3 regions of the Microbacterium sp. GXF0217 genome follow, and region 3 is predicted to be linked to each of the others. Evidence: predicted binding sites of a transcription regulator. Region 3 holds the regulator's gene; each other region holds the start of a gene.
The links. Region 3 encodes LexA, which represses DNA repair genes until DNA is damaged. Its sites were predicted from a motif close to TCGAACANNTGTTCGA; they were not measured.

Region 1 (4,640 bases), on a different contig from region 3:
GATCGACGTCGGCGCCAAGGCCGAGATCTTCGCGCTCATGGCGCGAGAGGCCCGACGCGGGCTCGCCGTGCTCTTCGCAACCAGTGAAGTGGGCGAGGCGCTCGGCGTCTCCAACCGGGTCATCGTGATGTCGAAAGGCCGCATCGTCGGCGAGTTCGACCCGCGTGACTCCACCCGCGAGGACCTCATGGTCGCCTCAGGGGAATCGCACACCGACGACGCCGCAGGGAGCGCGCAATGACCAACGAGAACTCCGCCGTTCGCCGGAACCGCCTGCAGAACGTCGACATCGGCTCGCTGCTGCTCGAGGGCAGGGCGTTCATCGCGCTGATCGTCCTGATCATCATCTTCGCGCTCCTGTCGGATTCGTTCCTCACGTTCAGCAATCTCGTGACGATGACCAAGCACGTCGCGTACAACGGCATCCTGGCGCTCGGGATGCTGTTCGTGATCCTCAAGGGCGGGATCGACCTGTCCGTCGGGTCGACGGTCGGGCTGTCCGGCGTGGTCGCCGGCACGCTGCTGCAGGGCTGGCAACTGACGGTGTTCGACATCGTCGCGTACCCGCAGGTCTGGTTCGTCGTGGTGGTCGCACTCGCGGTCGGCACGTTCGTCGGATTCATCAACGGCATCCTCGTGACGAAGTTCAACGTCGCTCCGTTCATCGCGACGCTCGGCATGCTCTACGTCGCACGGGGCGCGGCGCTGCTCATCTCGAACGGGACGACGTATCCGAAGCTCGCCGGTACCGAGGAGCTCGGCAACCAGGGGTTCCTCCTGATCGGCGGAGGCCGGATCCTCGGCATCCCGACCGCGATCTGGATCATGGTCGTGTTCGCTCTGATCGCCTCGCTCGTGCTGCGCAAGACGCCGTTCGGGCGCTGGGTGTACGCGACCGGTGGCAACGAACGGGCGGCGGAGCTGTCCGGTGTGCCGGTGAAGAAGGTGAAGCTGCGCGTCTACATGATCAGCGGATTCTGCGCCGCGACCACAGGCCTCATCATCTCGTCCGAGCTCACCAGTGCCGCGCCGCAGCTCGGTGAGACCTTCGAGCTCAACGCGATCGCTGCGGTCGTGATCGGTGGGGCGGCGCTCACCGGAGGGCGGGGCAACGTCCGCGGCGTCCTCATCGGAGCGTTCGTCATCGGCTTCCTCAGCGACGGGCTCGTGCTGGTCGGTGTCTCGACCTTCTGGCAGATCGCGATCAAGGGCGCGGTCATCATCCTCGCCGTCATGCTCGACCAGGCGCAGCAGCGCATCACGAGGTCGAAGAACGCCGCGCTCGCCGCGGCGAACAAGCAGTCCTCACCCCCTCAGTCGACGCCGGCCACGGCGTGAATCCCGCTGCGACGTCAGCAGCACCACAGCACGATCGAAGGAGAATCATGCGACGCAGTATCTTCGCCGCGGCAGCGGCACTCACCCTCGTCCTCGGGCTCGCCGCGTGCAGCTCGGGCGGCGGGGACGACGCCGACGCCGGCTCGGGTTCCGGCGACGGCGGATCGGGCGATGCCGGCGGCGTCATCGCGATCATCACCCCCTCGCACGACAACCCGTTCTTCAAGGCCGAAGCGGACGCCGCGGCGGCCGAGGCCGAGAAGCTCGGCTACGAGACGTCGGTCGCCTCGCACGACGACGACCCGAACAAGCAGAGCGAGCTGATCGACGCGGCCATCAGCAAGGATGCCGTCGCGATCGTCCTCGACAACGCCGGCGCCGATGCGTCGATCGGCCCGGTGCAGAAAGCCAAGGATGCCGGCATCCCGGTGTTCCTCATCGATCGCGAGATCAACGAGACCGGAGTCGCCGCCGCGCAGATCGTCGCGAACAACGCCCAGGGTGCCGCGGCGGTCGCCGAGGAGTGGGTCGCCGCTCTTCCGGACGGTGGCAAGTACATCGAGCTCACCGGCAAGGAGTCCGACACCAACGCCGGCGTCCGGTCGGAGGCGTTCGCGAGCGTCATCTCGCAGTACCCGAACCTGGTGTCCGTCGCCAAGGAGACGGCGAACTGGAGCCAGGACGAGGCGTTCACGAAGATCGAGACGCTGCTGCAGCGCGACCCGGACATCCAGGGCATCATCGCGGGCAACGACACCATGGCGCTCGGTGCTGTGGCTGCGGTCGAGGCCGCCGGGCTCACCGGCAAGGTCGTCATCGCCGGCTTCGACGGCAGCCCCGACGCCGTGGAGGCGATCAAGGCCGGCACGCTGCTGGCCACGGGACTGCAGCCGGCGGTGCTGATCTCGCAGCTCGCGGTCCAGCAGGCCGACAGCTTCGTGCAGACGGGGGAGACGGGCGAGGACGAGAAGCAGTCGATCGACTGCATCGTCATCAACGCCGAGAACGCCGAGAGCTACACGCTCTTCGCGTTGGAGTGATCGGTCGGGGGACCAGAGGGAAGCGAGGGGCCGTCCTGCGGGGCGGCCCCTCGTCGTGTCGGCGGTGATTCGTGTTCGCGCGCCGTGGCCTGCGACTTCTGCCTATTGAGCGCGATCGTGCCGGCTTCCGCCCCGGCCGCTCGTGTTGGCTTGTTGAGCGCGAGCGTCGGCGAGCAGTCGAAACGCGGTCACTATTGCGACCCGTGATCTCGGAAATGGTCGGGTGACCCCTTGCTCGCGTCGAACATATCTACTAAACTGGGGGTGATGGATGCAGCGGCGCAGGGTTCGTCTCTCCCGGTCCTCGGACCGGTGGAGGAGATCGGTGCGCTGCTCGCGGATGCGGAATGCTCGCAGGTGGACGCGAACCGTCAGGCCGCGTTGCAGGCGGTGCGGATGCTGCGGGTGATCCAGCACGCCCGCCGACACCCGGAGCTGTATCTGAACGGGATCGAGGATGCCGGGGCGGTCGAGTTCGCGGAACGCGCCGCGGTCATGGATCTCGCGTTGCGGATGGCCCTGTCCGAGGAGCATGTCCGCGGGCAGGTGTTCCTCGTCGAACGGGCCCTCACACATCTCCCCGCCCTCTGGGAGCGCGCGGTCACCGGTTTCGCGTCTCTGTCCCTGGTCGGCCGGGCGGTGCACGCCCTCGGACTGGTCGCCGCTCCCGTGGACGCGACCGCCGCGGAACGCGCGGCCGAGAAAGCCGCGTTCGCTGCGATCGACGCCGCCTGCGCGGGTTGGTCCGAGACCTGCACGCCCGCATCGTTCACCCGGCGGCTGAAGCGCCTCACCGACCGGCTGCACCCCATCGGTCCCGAAGCGGCCCACTCCCGCGCCATGCGGGACCGGCGCGTCTGGGTCGAAGACGTCGACGGGGACATGGCATGGCATCACGCGCTGATGCCCGCCCACGAAGCACACGCCGCGTTCCGCCGTGAGACCTCCACCGCGAAACACCTCTCCAAGAACGCCCGTGACGGCCGCACCCGCGACCAGATCCGCGCCGACCTGGCCAGCGCCTGGCTGCGCGGGGTCGGCACCGACACCGCCGTCAAGACGAAAGTGTTCGTCACCATCCCCGTGCAACTTCTCGCCCGCACCACCGCGGCCGCGGCCACCGCCACTGCCGCAGCCACCGACGCCACCGAAGCCAGCACAGACTCCGGCAGCAGCACGGACTCCAGCACCCGCACAGTCGCCGACACCAGCGTCAGCACAGGCTCCGGCAGCACGATCGACCCGGCCGTGCAGGCCGTGCTCGACACCGAACAGGCGCACATCGTCGGCGGCGACCCCCTCGACCCCGTTACCGCCGCGCAGATCTTCACCGAAGCCACCGCGTTCCACCGCGTCATCACCGACCCCGTCCAAGGCATCATCCTGAACATGGACCGCCGCACCTATCGGCCCACCACCGCCCAACGCGACTGGCTCATCCTGAAACACGGCACCTGCTCCGCCGACGGCTGCGAACGACTCGCCGCCGACGCCGACATCGACCACCGCCGCCCCTGGGCCACCGGCGGCAGAACCAACACCGACTCCCTCGCACCCCTCTGCCCCCACCACCACACCCACCGACACCGCACCCGAACCCGCTACCGATCCCGCCCCAACCGCACCATCCAACTCACCACACCCACGGGATTCACCACCCGCGAAGACCCACCACCCTTCTGACCGGCAAGGTACTACGCCATGCAGTGCGCGAGAATCGCCTGCTGCACCGGAACCAGGGCGCGCTTGAACTCGTACCCGACGAACGCCCGCCCGGCAATCGCATCCGCCGTGACCTCCCGTCCGCGCAGGAACGGCGGGCACGGTGCGAGCCGCACGCCCGCCGGCGCCTTCGCCAGGACCTCGGCGGTGATCCGATAGCCGGCCAGAGCCTCGGCATCCCGCCCCGGCGCGTCGGTGAGGATGACATCCGCAGGTGCTCCAGGGCGGAGATGTCCGGATGCCGGACGACGACGGCATCCACGAATTGCGCCAGGTAGCCCGCGACGTCCGCGAGCGCCTCCGGCTTGTCGAGGGACTCCGGCGGGAAGACGATCGGCTGCAGTCCCATCCGAGCGGCTCCGCGTTCGAACGACACGCGCGTCCGGATGCTGGAGGGCGGGAAGAACATCGCCACCGCGCCGTCGAAGCGTGGACCATCATCCGCACGAAAGCGGTGCGCCAGCGCGAAGACGTCGTCGACGTCGGCCGAGGTCCAGTCGGTCAGGCGGATGAGATGGCGCATCCGCTGAACCTACGGGG
Region 2 (4,640 bases), on a different contig from region 3:
ACTGAGCTGTTCGACGAGCAGGGCGAGTGGTTGCGCAAGCAGGGCTTCGAGTTCGGCACGACCACAGGTCGTCCGCGACGCGTCGGCTGGTACGACGCGCCCATCACGCGGTACGCGACGCGCATCAACGGCATCACCGACCTCGTGCTCACGAAGCTCGACATCCTCACAGGGCTCGAGCAGATCCCGGTGTGCGTCGCGTACGACGTCGACGGGGTGCGCTTCGACGATGTGCCGGTGAACCAGACCGATTTCCACCACGCCAAGCCGATTCTGGAGTACTTTCCCGGTTGGACCGAGGATATCTCGCAAGCGCGAACGTTCGAGGACCTGCCGCAGAACGCGCAAGACTACGTGCTCGCGCTCGAGAAGATGAGCGGCACCCGCCTCTCGGTGATCGGCGTCGGGCCTGCGCGCGATGAGATCATCGTGCGGCACGATCTGCTCGACTGATGACGCGGTTCTGGCTCGGCGGCTACGGCGCGGGCATGGACGGTTCGGCCGATGGCATCGGTCTGCTCGCCGGAGATGCGCAGGCCGCGACGGCGCTCTCGTATCGAGGTGCTGTCGCGGCGGCGCCGTCGCCGTCGTGGCTGGCTCGGCATCCGCGTCTCGACGTCGTCTATGCGGCGCTCGAAGGGGATGCCGCGGTACAGGCCTTCGTGCGCACCGGCGATGCGGCGCTCGCGCCGCTGGGGGATCGTGTTCCGGTCGGGCAGTTCGTGTGCCACCTCGCGGTCGCTCCGTCTGGTGCGTATCTGATCGCCTCCTGCTACGGGGATGGTCGGGTGGTGCGCATCGGGCTCGATGCCGAGGGGCGTCCGGTTCCGGATGCGGTCGACAAGGCGGCGGCGCTGCGTGCGGCGCTGTTCGGCGATGAGCGCGGCGAGGGGGATGGTGGGGCTGCTCGCACGGGCGCGGGGGCTGCGGCATCCGATCCGTATGAGACGCCGGTCGGCACAGAGCCGCGGGTCTCGCACGCGCATGCGGCGGCGGTTCTGCCTGATGGGCGCGTGGCGACGACGGATCTCGGATTCGATCTGGTGCGGTTCTGGCGCCCCACGGCGTCCGGGCTGGCGCTCGATCACGAGGTGGTGCTGCCGCGGGGGACGGGTCCGCGGCACATGGTCGTTCACCCGAGCGGTCATCTGCACGTCGTGACCGAGTACTCGTGCGAGGTCTTCACGCTGGCGGCCGGGCCGGATGGCACGTGGGCCGTCGTGTCCGCGACGCTCGCGAGCCCCGTCGCCGAGGTGGGGACGGATTTTCCGGCTGAGCTCGCTCGCAGCCGGGACGGTCACGTGCTCTACACCGCGCTGCGGGGCAGCAACACGATCGCCGCGCTGCGCGTGCATGGGTCGGGAGATCGGCTGGAGTCGATCGCGTTGGCGGATGCCGGTGTCGATTGGCCGCGTCATCACCTCGTGTTCGAGGGCAAGCTGGTCGTCGCCGGGCAGCGGTCCGACACGGTCGCGCTGCTGGATCTCGATGAGCGCACCGGGGTGCCGCTCGGCGTGCGGCACACTGCCCAGGTTCCGTCGCCGACGCACATTCTGCCGGTGCGCTGACCGCGTTCTGGTCGCCGGAGGCGACGCCGCATGGCTGGCATGGCTGGCATGGCTGGGCTGGGCTGGGCTGGGCTGGGCTGGGCTGGGCTGGGCTCGGCTTGGGCGGCTTGGGCGGCTTGGGCGGCTGAGTGCGTCTACGGTGCGTCTCGTACGCGTTCCGGTGCTCCGGCGCTGGCGCCGAGCGCGAGCCGACGTTCTCGCTTGCGCTCGCTACGGGCGGGGTACTCGATGCTCGCACGGGATGCGGCTTCCGCGGGGCTGCGCGTCGCCGGTCCGGTGCCTTCGTCGCCGACGCGGCCCTGTCAGCACCCTCGCGCCCAGGGTGCACCGGGGTGGTTAGGCGGCGAGTGTGTAGCGGGCGGTTCCGCCGAGGCGTGGTGTTTGTTGGGGGTCGATGTTCGGTGGTGGGATGAACCAGACTTTGGCGGTGGTGGTGCCGTCGATGTGAATGTTCCATCCGTTGTCGTGGATGCGGTGGTGGCAGTTGTCGCAGAGCAGGATGCCGTTGTCGAGGTTGGTTGTGCCGTGGTCGCGGTTCCACCAGTTGATGTGGTGTGCGCGGGTCATGGCGGGTGGGAGGGTGCACATGGCGCATCCGCCGTCTCGTTCGGTGAGGGCGAGGCGTTGGGTCCGGGTGAAGAGGCGTTTCTCTCTGCCCCAGTCGAGGATTTCGCTGTCCGAACCGAGGACGCAGGGGATGACGCCGCCGTTGGCGGCCATCTGGCGGGCGGTGCTGATGCTGATGGGGTGGTCGGTTCCGTCGATGGTCGCGTACCCGGTCCCGTGGGTGAGGTCTTCCAACCCGACGCGGACGATGACGGTGGCTCCGGCGAGGGCGGGGGCGCTGGTGTCGCAGCCGAGGGTGTGGGCGCAGAGGTCGGCGAGGGCGTCGGCCTGCAGGTGCGCGATGGTACGGTGGGCGGCGTCCGGGGCGTCGGGGTCGAGTGCGTTGGCTCGTGCGGCGAATACCGCGGTCACGTAGCCTTCGATGGCGGCTTTGATGGGGGCGGCGGTAGCGACGTCGATGTCTGCGGTGAGGTGCAGCCTCCCATCGCGTTCGCTCAGGAGGAGCCGGTTCTGGGCGCGGGCGGCTTCTTCCCGCGGGAAGACCCCGTCCGGATCCAAGTGCGCTTCCGCGCGGGTGAGCAGTCTGCGGACCTCGTCCAAGGACAGTCCTGCCGCTTTCTCGACGAGCAGTGCTTCGGCTTCGGCGACCCGGTCGGCGTCGATCGTGAGCCGCACCCGGTCCAGCAACCCGATGATGAGCCCCGCGGCCTGCGTCCCGAGCATCCCGCTGGCAAGCGCGGCCCGCACGGCCGGGTATTTCGCCGGGAGTCGTGCGCCGAGGAGGTCGGTGCGGGGTGCGGTCGCTTCTCCCACTTTCACCAGCCGGGTCGCGTCCCCGGTGGACCGGCCGGTCGCAGCCGCGACGAACTGTCCCGCGTTGCGGAACCCCTGCTCTTTCGCCAACGACTCCGCACCCAGCTCGGGTCGCGACTCCGACGCGATCCGAGCCGCGACCTCCGCCTCCAACCCGTCGATGAGCCGGTGCAGCACGGCCAGGGCGGCGTTCGCCTGCACCAGGGCTGCCCGGTCAAGGCCTGTCGCGTCCGCGGCATCCGACCACACCGCGTCGAGGCGGGTGACCGCCTCGTGCAGAGGATCCAGATGCGTCGTCGACATGCCTCCAGACTACGCCGAGGACACCGACAATGGAAGACATATACGAAAGATATCTTCGAATCTACGGGGATGCGTGCATCTCACATGCCCCCCACCCGCTGGATGCCGGGACGATAGCCGCATGACTGCGGAGCGGATCGCGCGTCTCCTCGCACGCAGGCCGAGAGCAGATACGCGCCGGGGACCACTTTCGTGATGGACACGATCCAGCTGCCCGGCAACTCCGGCACCTACCTCGACACGGCGTTCCACCGCTACGAGGGCGGGGCCGATCTCTCCGCCCTCGCCCTCGAGACGCTCGTCGACCTGCCGACCGAGGTGTTCCCCCTCGACGACGCACAGGAGCGCGGCATCCCGGCTTCGGTCTTCTTCGACCGCGACGTCCGGGGCAAGGCCGTGCTGCTGCACACCGGCCGCGACCGCCTCTTCGAACTTCGGAACGTTCCCCGTGCGCGCGTTCGCCCGAGTCCCCGCGGCTTGACCTCAAGCATTGTTGAGGTCCTAGCGTCCTCATCATGACATCGAGAACAGACGCGACGCCGACGGCGGCTCACTCAGCGGGCATCCTCAGCACCACCTACCTGTGGATCACGATCGGCGCGTGCGCGCTCGTGTTCCTCGGAGCCTTCGAATCCTTGGCCGTCACGACCGTGATGCCCTCGGTCAGCGCCGATCTCGACGGTGAGCGGCTGTACGCACTCGCGTTCGCCGGTCCGCTCGCGACCGGCGTCATCGGCATGGTGATCACCGGCAACTGGTCGGATCGCCGCGGACCCGTTGTTCCCCTGTACACCGCGGTCGCCGTCTTCGTGCTGGGGCTCCTCGTCGCGGGCCTCGCCCCGACCATGGAGGTCCTCGTCGCCGGGCGCTTCGCGCAGGGGCTCGGCAGCGGCGGCCTCATGGTCGCTCTCTACGTCGTCGTCGCCCGGGTCTACCCGCAGGCGCTCCACCCCGCGATCTTCGCCGGGTTCGCAGCGGCGTGGGTCATCCCGTCGCTCGTGGGCCCGACCATCGCCGGCCTCGTGGCCGAGCTCTGGGGCTGGCAGTGGGTCTTCCTCGGTGTGGTGGTCCTGGTCGTCGCCGCCCTGCTGATGGTGGTCCCGGCGCTGCGCGGGCTGCACGGCGGCGGAGATCTCACGACGCCGTGGGCGATCGGACGCCTGGGGTGGTCGGTGCTCGCCGCCCTCGCCGTCCTCGGCCTGAACCTGCTCGGCGACATCCCCGGCCCCGGCCCCGCACTCGCGGTCGTCGCGGCGGTCGTGGCGCTGATCGCCGTCCGCCCGCTCGTCCCCCGCGGAACTCTGCGCGCTCGTCGCGGGCTACCGTCCGTGATCCTCGTGCGAGGCATCGCCGCCGCGGCCTTCTTCGGCGCGCAGGTGTACCTGCCGT
Region 3 (4,640 bases):
GGACGATGTCCGGGTCGGCGGCGGCCACCTGCGCCGCGGCATCGTCCGGCGTCACCGTGTAGTCGGGCTCGCGCGTCCCGGCGATCCAGGTGGATCCCGTGCCCTGCGCGATCAGCGGGTACATCGAGTAGGTCGGGGCGAAGCCGAAGGCGGTGCGCCCCGGGCCTCCGAACGCCTGCGCGATGTGCTGCAGTACTTCGTTCGATCCGTTGCCCGCCCAGATCTGATCCGCCGACAGTTCGTGGCCGAGGTACTCGGCGAAGCTCTCGCGCAAGGTCGTGAACTCGCGGTCCGGGTAGCGGTTCACATCCCGAAGAGCGACCGCGATGTCGTCGAGGATGTCGCTCGCGACGGCATCCGGAACCGGGTGGGTGTTCTCGTTGACGTTCAGCGCGACCGGAAGCGGCGCCTGTGGAGCGCCGTACGGGGTGAGGCCGCGCAGATCATCGCGGAGGGGAAGGTCATCGAGGGAGGTCACCCGCCCCATGCTACCGAGGCCCTCCGGCCGGCCGAGGCCGATGTGACGAACCGTCTCAGCCGGCGTACGCCGCCGGGATCGCGAGCTCATCTCCGATCATCAGCGTGCCACCTTCGAGAAGGTTGAGCTTCTGCAGACCGTCGACCACCTCGCGGGGATCGACACCGGGTGCGATTTCCTCCGCGATCGACCACAGCGTGTCGCCGGGCATGACGGTGACGGTCTCGAACGATGCGGTCACCTCTTCACCGCCGGCATACGCGGATCCTCCGCTCAGCACTGCGAACGCGAGACCGACCGCCAGAGGTAGCGCCGCGAGAGCGAGCAGAACACGGCGACCCCGTGCCGTCAGACGCAGTCGGGTGACTGCCGCGGACGGACGGATGGACGGTGCGGTGACGCTGATGCTGCTCATGATCGCTGCTCCTCGTGCTTCCTCTCCCGATCGGGAGATGTTGGCGTAGCGTTCGCATTCCCCACTCGGCCGGGAGTGGGGGATGCGAAGCTACGTACCGAATGTATCTTCGAATTCGAATCTTTGTCAAGCATTATTCGAAACCGGATCTTCGAATCCACCGACACGCTCGAACAGATCTTCCCCGAACAGGGGAACCTCGGATACGGTTTCGCTAACGACACCTCACCACGGGCCTCCGACATCGATGCCGGGCACCCGATAGGTCAACGAAGGAGCAGCCATGAGCGACGCATCAGCCCCCGGCACTGAGGCACCGCGCACTCGTCGACGCAAGAGCCTGAGCGCCAAGCAGATGGCGATCCTCGAGGTTATTCAGACCTCGATCGCGCGGCACGGCTATCCGCCGAGCATGCGCGAGATCGGCGACGCAGTCGGGCTGAAGTCGCTCTCGAGTGTCACGCATCAGCTCGGCCAGCTCGAGCTCAGCGGCTACCTTCGTCGGGACCCGGGCAAGACGCGCGCCATGGAGGTGCTGATCGATCTGCCTGGCAGCGGCACCGAGAACCCCGCCGACACGGCACCTCCGGTCGGTGATGCGGCGCTCGTGCCACTCGTCGGGCAGATCGCGGCCGGCGTGCCGATCACGGCCGAGCAGCAGGTCGAAGAGATCTTCCCCTTGCCGCGTCAGCTCGTCGGCAAGGGCGATCTGTTCATGCTCAAGGTCAACGGCGAGTCGATGATCGATGCCGCGATCTGCGACGGCGACTGGGTCGTGGTGCGCACGCAGAACACGGCGGAGAACGGCGAGATCGTCGCCGCCATGCTCGACGACGAGGCCACGGTCAAAACTTTCCGCCGCCGCGACGGCCACACCTGGCTGCTCCCCCGCAACTCCGCGTTCGAGCCCATCCTCGGCGACGATGCGACCGTGCTCGGCAAGGTCGTCGCGGTACTTCGCGCCGTCTGAGCAGCGACTCGGTGGTCTCGTCGTATCCACCTGCTGACAATGCGGACGCGGGCCGCGAAGAACCTGCGCTTCGCGGGCGGATGCCGGGATCGGCTGTCGCTGCACGCTCCAGGGTGAACGGGGCGGTTGCGTGACACCCTGTGTCGCGTCACGCGCGTCTCGTAGGCTCGGAGCATGCCCCAGCCGTTCGGATCCTGGCCCTCCCCGTTCCACGCCGCCGATATCGCGGCATCCGCTCCCCGTATCGACGGCGCCTGCTTCGCGGGAGACGAGATCTGGTGGGGCGAGTCCGTACCGGCACAGGGCGGCCGGGTGACCGTGCGCAGCTCCACCGGGACCGAGGTGCTCCCGTCACCCTGGAGCGCTCGTTCCCGCGTGCACGAATACGGCGGCGGGTCCTGGACGGCGGATGCCGACGGCATCCTGTACTTCGTCGAAGCCCGAGGGCAGCAGGTGCACCGATTGGAACCGGGCGGCACGCCGCAGCCCCTGACCGCGCCCGGACCGGCGCACGGCGGTCTGCGGCTCCAGCACGGCAGGCTGCTCGCCGTGCGCGAGGACCTCACGTCCGACCCGCACCAGCGCGCGATCGTCGAGATCCCCACCGACGGCTCGGCCGCGGCAGACGCATCAGCGGTGATCGTGCACGCTCAAGGTCCTGGATTCTTCGCACACCCGGCGCTCTCCCCCGACGGCGCACGGATCGCGTGGGTGCAGTGGCAGGGCGATCGGATGCCGTGGGAGAGCGCTCAGGTGCACATCGCGCGCATCGGCGACGACGCAGCTGCCGTTCTGCCGACCCGCGCGGCGCTGCAGCCGGAGTGGGCCGACGATGCGACGCTGATCTACTCGGACATCCCCGACGACCGATGGACACTGCATCGCGTCCGCGTGGACGGTGCGACGCCGTCCACCGCCGCGGCAGTCGCCCCGGCCGATGCCGACACCGGCTACGGGCTGTGGGTGCTGGGCAACCGCTGGTATCGCCCGCTGGACGATGGGCGCATCGTCGTCGTGCGCACCAACGGTCGCGATGAGGTCGTCGTGATCGCACCGGACGGCGGCGTCCGCGCACTCGCGGTCCCCTGCGACGGTCACGTGAGCATCGACGACGCCGACGGGACGCAGGTGCTCGTGACCGGGACGGGCTCGACCGTCTCCCCTGGGCTGTGGTCCGTCGACGTCGACTCCGGCGCCGTCGTCGCGATCGCCGGTGGCCGACCCGTCGATCCGGCCTGGATGCCGCCAGCGCGGCCGATCGTCGTGGACGGCGCCCACGGCCCCGTGCACGCGTTCGCTTACGCGCCGGCGAACCCGGAGTGCGCCGCAGCGCATGACGAGCTGCCGCCGTACATCGTGTTCGTGCACGGCGGTCCGACCGCCCATGTCACCGGCGCCGCGTCCGCCGGGATCGCGTTCTACACGAGCCGCGGCATCGGCGTCCTGGATGTCAATTACGGAGGTTCGACCGGATACGGACGCGCCTATCGGGAGCGTCTGGACCACAGCTGGGGCGTCATCGACGTGGACGATGTCCTCGCAGCGGCGCGCGGACTCGCGGACGCGGGACTCGCCGACCCTGCACGCATCGCGATACGCGGCGGTTCGGCCGGCGGATGGACAGCCCTCGCCGCGCTGGTCCGGGGCGGCGTCTTCGGCGCCGGAATCAGCCGGTACGGCGTCACCGACCTGCGCGCCCTGGCCGCAGACACGCATGACTTCGAGAAGGAGTACCTGAACGGGCTCGTCGGACCGCTGCCCGAAGCGGAAGCCCTGTACGTCGAGCGCTCGCCGCTGACCAACGCCGCGCGGATCGATGTCCCCGTCCTGCTGCTGCAGGGCGCGGATGACCCGGTCGTACCGCCATCGCAGTCCGAGGCGATCCGCGAGGCCCTGGCCGCGCGCGGGATAGACCACGAGTACGTGGTCTATCCCGGCGAGAGCCACGGGTTCCGCAGCGCGGAGACGATCGTCGACGCGCTCGAGCGCGAACTGGACTTCCTCGGCCGGGTGTTCGACTTCCGGCCCGTCCGGTAGTCGCTACTCGCCGACGCGGTTGCGCAGGCGCATCGCGCGCTCGGCCTCGCGGGTGTCCTGACGCTCGCGCAGCGTCTGGCGCTTGTCGAACTCGCGCTTGCCCTTGGCCAGTGCGATCTCGACCTTGGCACGGCCGTCGGAGAAGTACAGCTTGAGCGGGATCAGGGTGTAGCCGCCAGCCGAGACCGCATGCTGCAGCTTGTCGATCTCGTGGCGGTGCAGCAGCAGCTTCCGGGTGCGCTTGGAGGCGTGGTTGGTCCAGTGCCCCTGCGAGTACTCCGGGATGTGCACGGCATCCAGGAACGCCTCGTTGCCCTTGATGAACGCGTAGCCGTCACTGAGGTTCGCGCGACCCTGACGCAGCGACTTCACCTCGGTGCCGGTGAGCACGAGTCCCGCCTCGTACGACTTCTCGATGGTGTAGTCGTGACGTGCGCGACGATTGGTCGCGACGACCTTCTCCCCGCGTTCCCTGGGCATGCTGTTCTCCCGTGTCTGCGCCGTGCGGGCGCACGGCAGCCTGTCAGCTTATCAGGTGCGCAGCCAGCGACGGATCGCGAAGCCGGCCGAAAGCGCTGCGAGCACGACGCCGATCACGATGAGGATCGGCACCACGAGCGCGGCATCCTGCATCGTGACCCAGGTGGTGATCGATGGCACCCGCCCGCGGAGATATCCGTCGACGCCGAAGTGCATTCCGGCGAGGACGGCCGCGCTCGCGAGCACGGAGCCGAGGAACG

Region 1: the regulator LexA is predicted to act here: its motif matches at 2,619-2,634, upstream of ACWAT3_RS12335 (HNH endonuclease signature motif containing protein).
Region 2: the regulator LexA is predicted to act here: its motif matches at 3,295-3,310, upstream of ACWAT3_RS09985 (DUF222 domain-containing protein).

What each region holds. Positions count from the first base shown of each region.
Region 1 covers NZ_JBSJZG010000005.1:170,215-174,854, reverse strand. Annotated here, with positions in the region: gene ACWAT3_RS12350 (sugar ABC transporter ATP-binding protein) at 1-241, shown strand, start outside; gene ACWAT3_RS12345 (ABC transporter permease) at 238-1,338, shown strand; gene ACWAT3_RS12340 (substrate-binding domain-containing protein) at 1,386-2,378, shown strand; gene ACWAT3_RS12335 (HNH endonuclease signature motif containing protein) at 2,646-4,061, shown strand; gene ACWAT3_RS12330 (hypothetical protein) at 4,073-4,216, opposite strand; partial or broken gene ACWAT3_RS12325 (ornithine carbamoyltransferase) at 4,369-4,623, opposite strand; gene ACWAT3_RS12320 (hypothetical protein) at 4,633-4,640, opposite strand, start outside.
Region 2 covers NZ_JBSJZG010000004.1:177,805-182,444, forward strand. Annotated here, with positions in the region: gene ACWAT3_RS09975 (adenylosuccinate synthase) at 1-453, shown strand, start outside; gene ACWAT3_RS09980 (lactonase family protein) at 453-1,568, shown strand; gene ACWAT3_RS09985 (DUF222 domain-containing protein) at 1,905-3,251, opposite strand; gene ACWAT3_RS09990 (hypothetical protein) at 3,447-3,770, shown strand; gene ACWAT3_RS09995 (MFS transporter) at 3,767-4,640, shown strand, end outside.
Region 3 covers NZ_JBSJZG010000003.1:578,875-583,514, reverse strand. Annotated here, with positions in the region: gene ACWAT3_RS08905 (histidinol-phosphate transaminase) at 1-487, opposite strand, end outside; gene ACWAT3_RS08900 (LysM peptidoglycan-binding domain-containing protein) at 534-893, opposite strand; gene lexA (transcriptional repressor LexA) at 1,177-1,863, shown strand; gene ACWAT3_RS08890 (S9 family peptidase) at 2,038-3,900, shown strand; gene smpB (SsrA-binding protein SmpB) at 3,904-4,380, opposite strand; gene ftsX (permease-like cell division protein FtsX) at 4,432-4,640, opposite strand, start outside.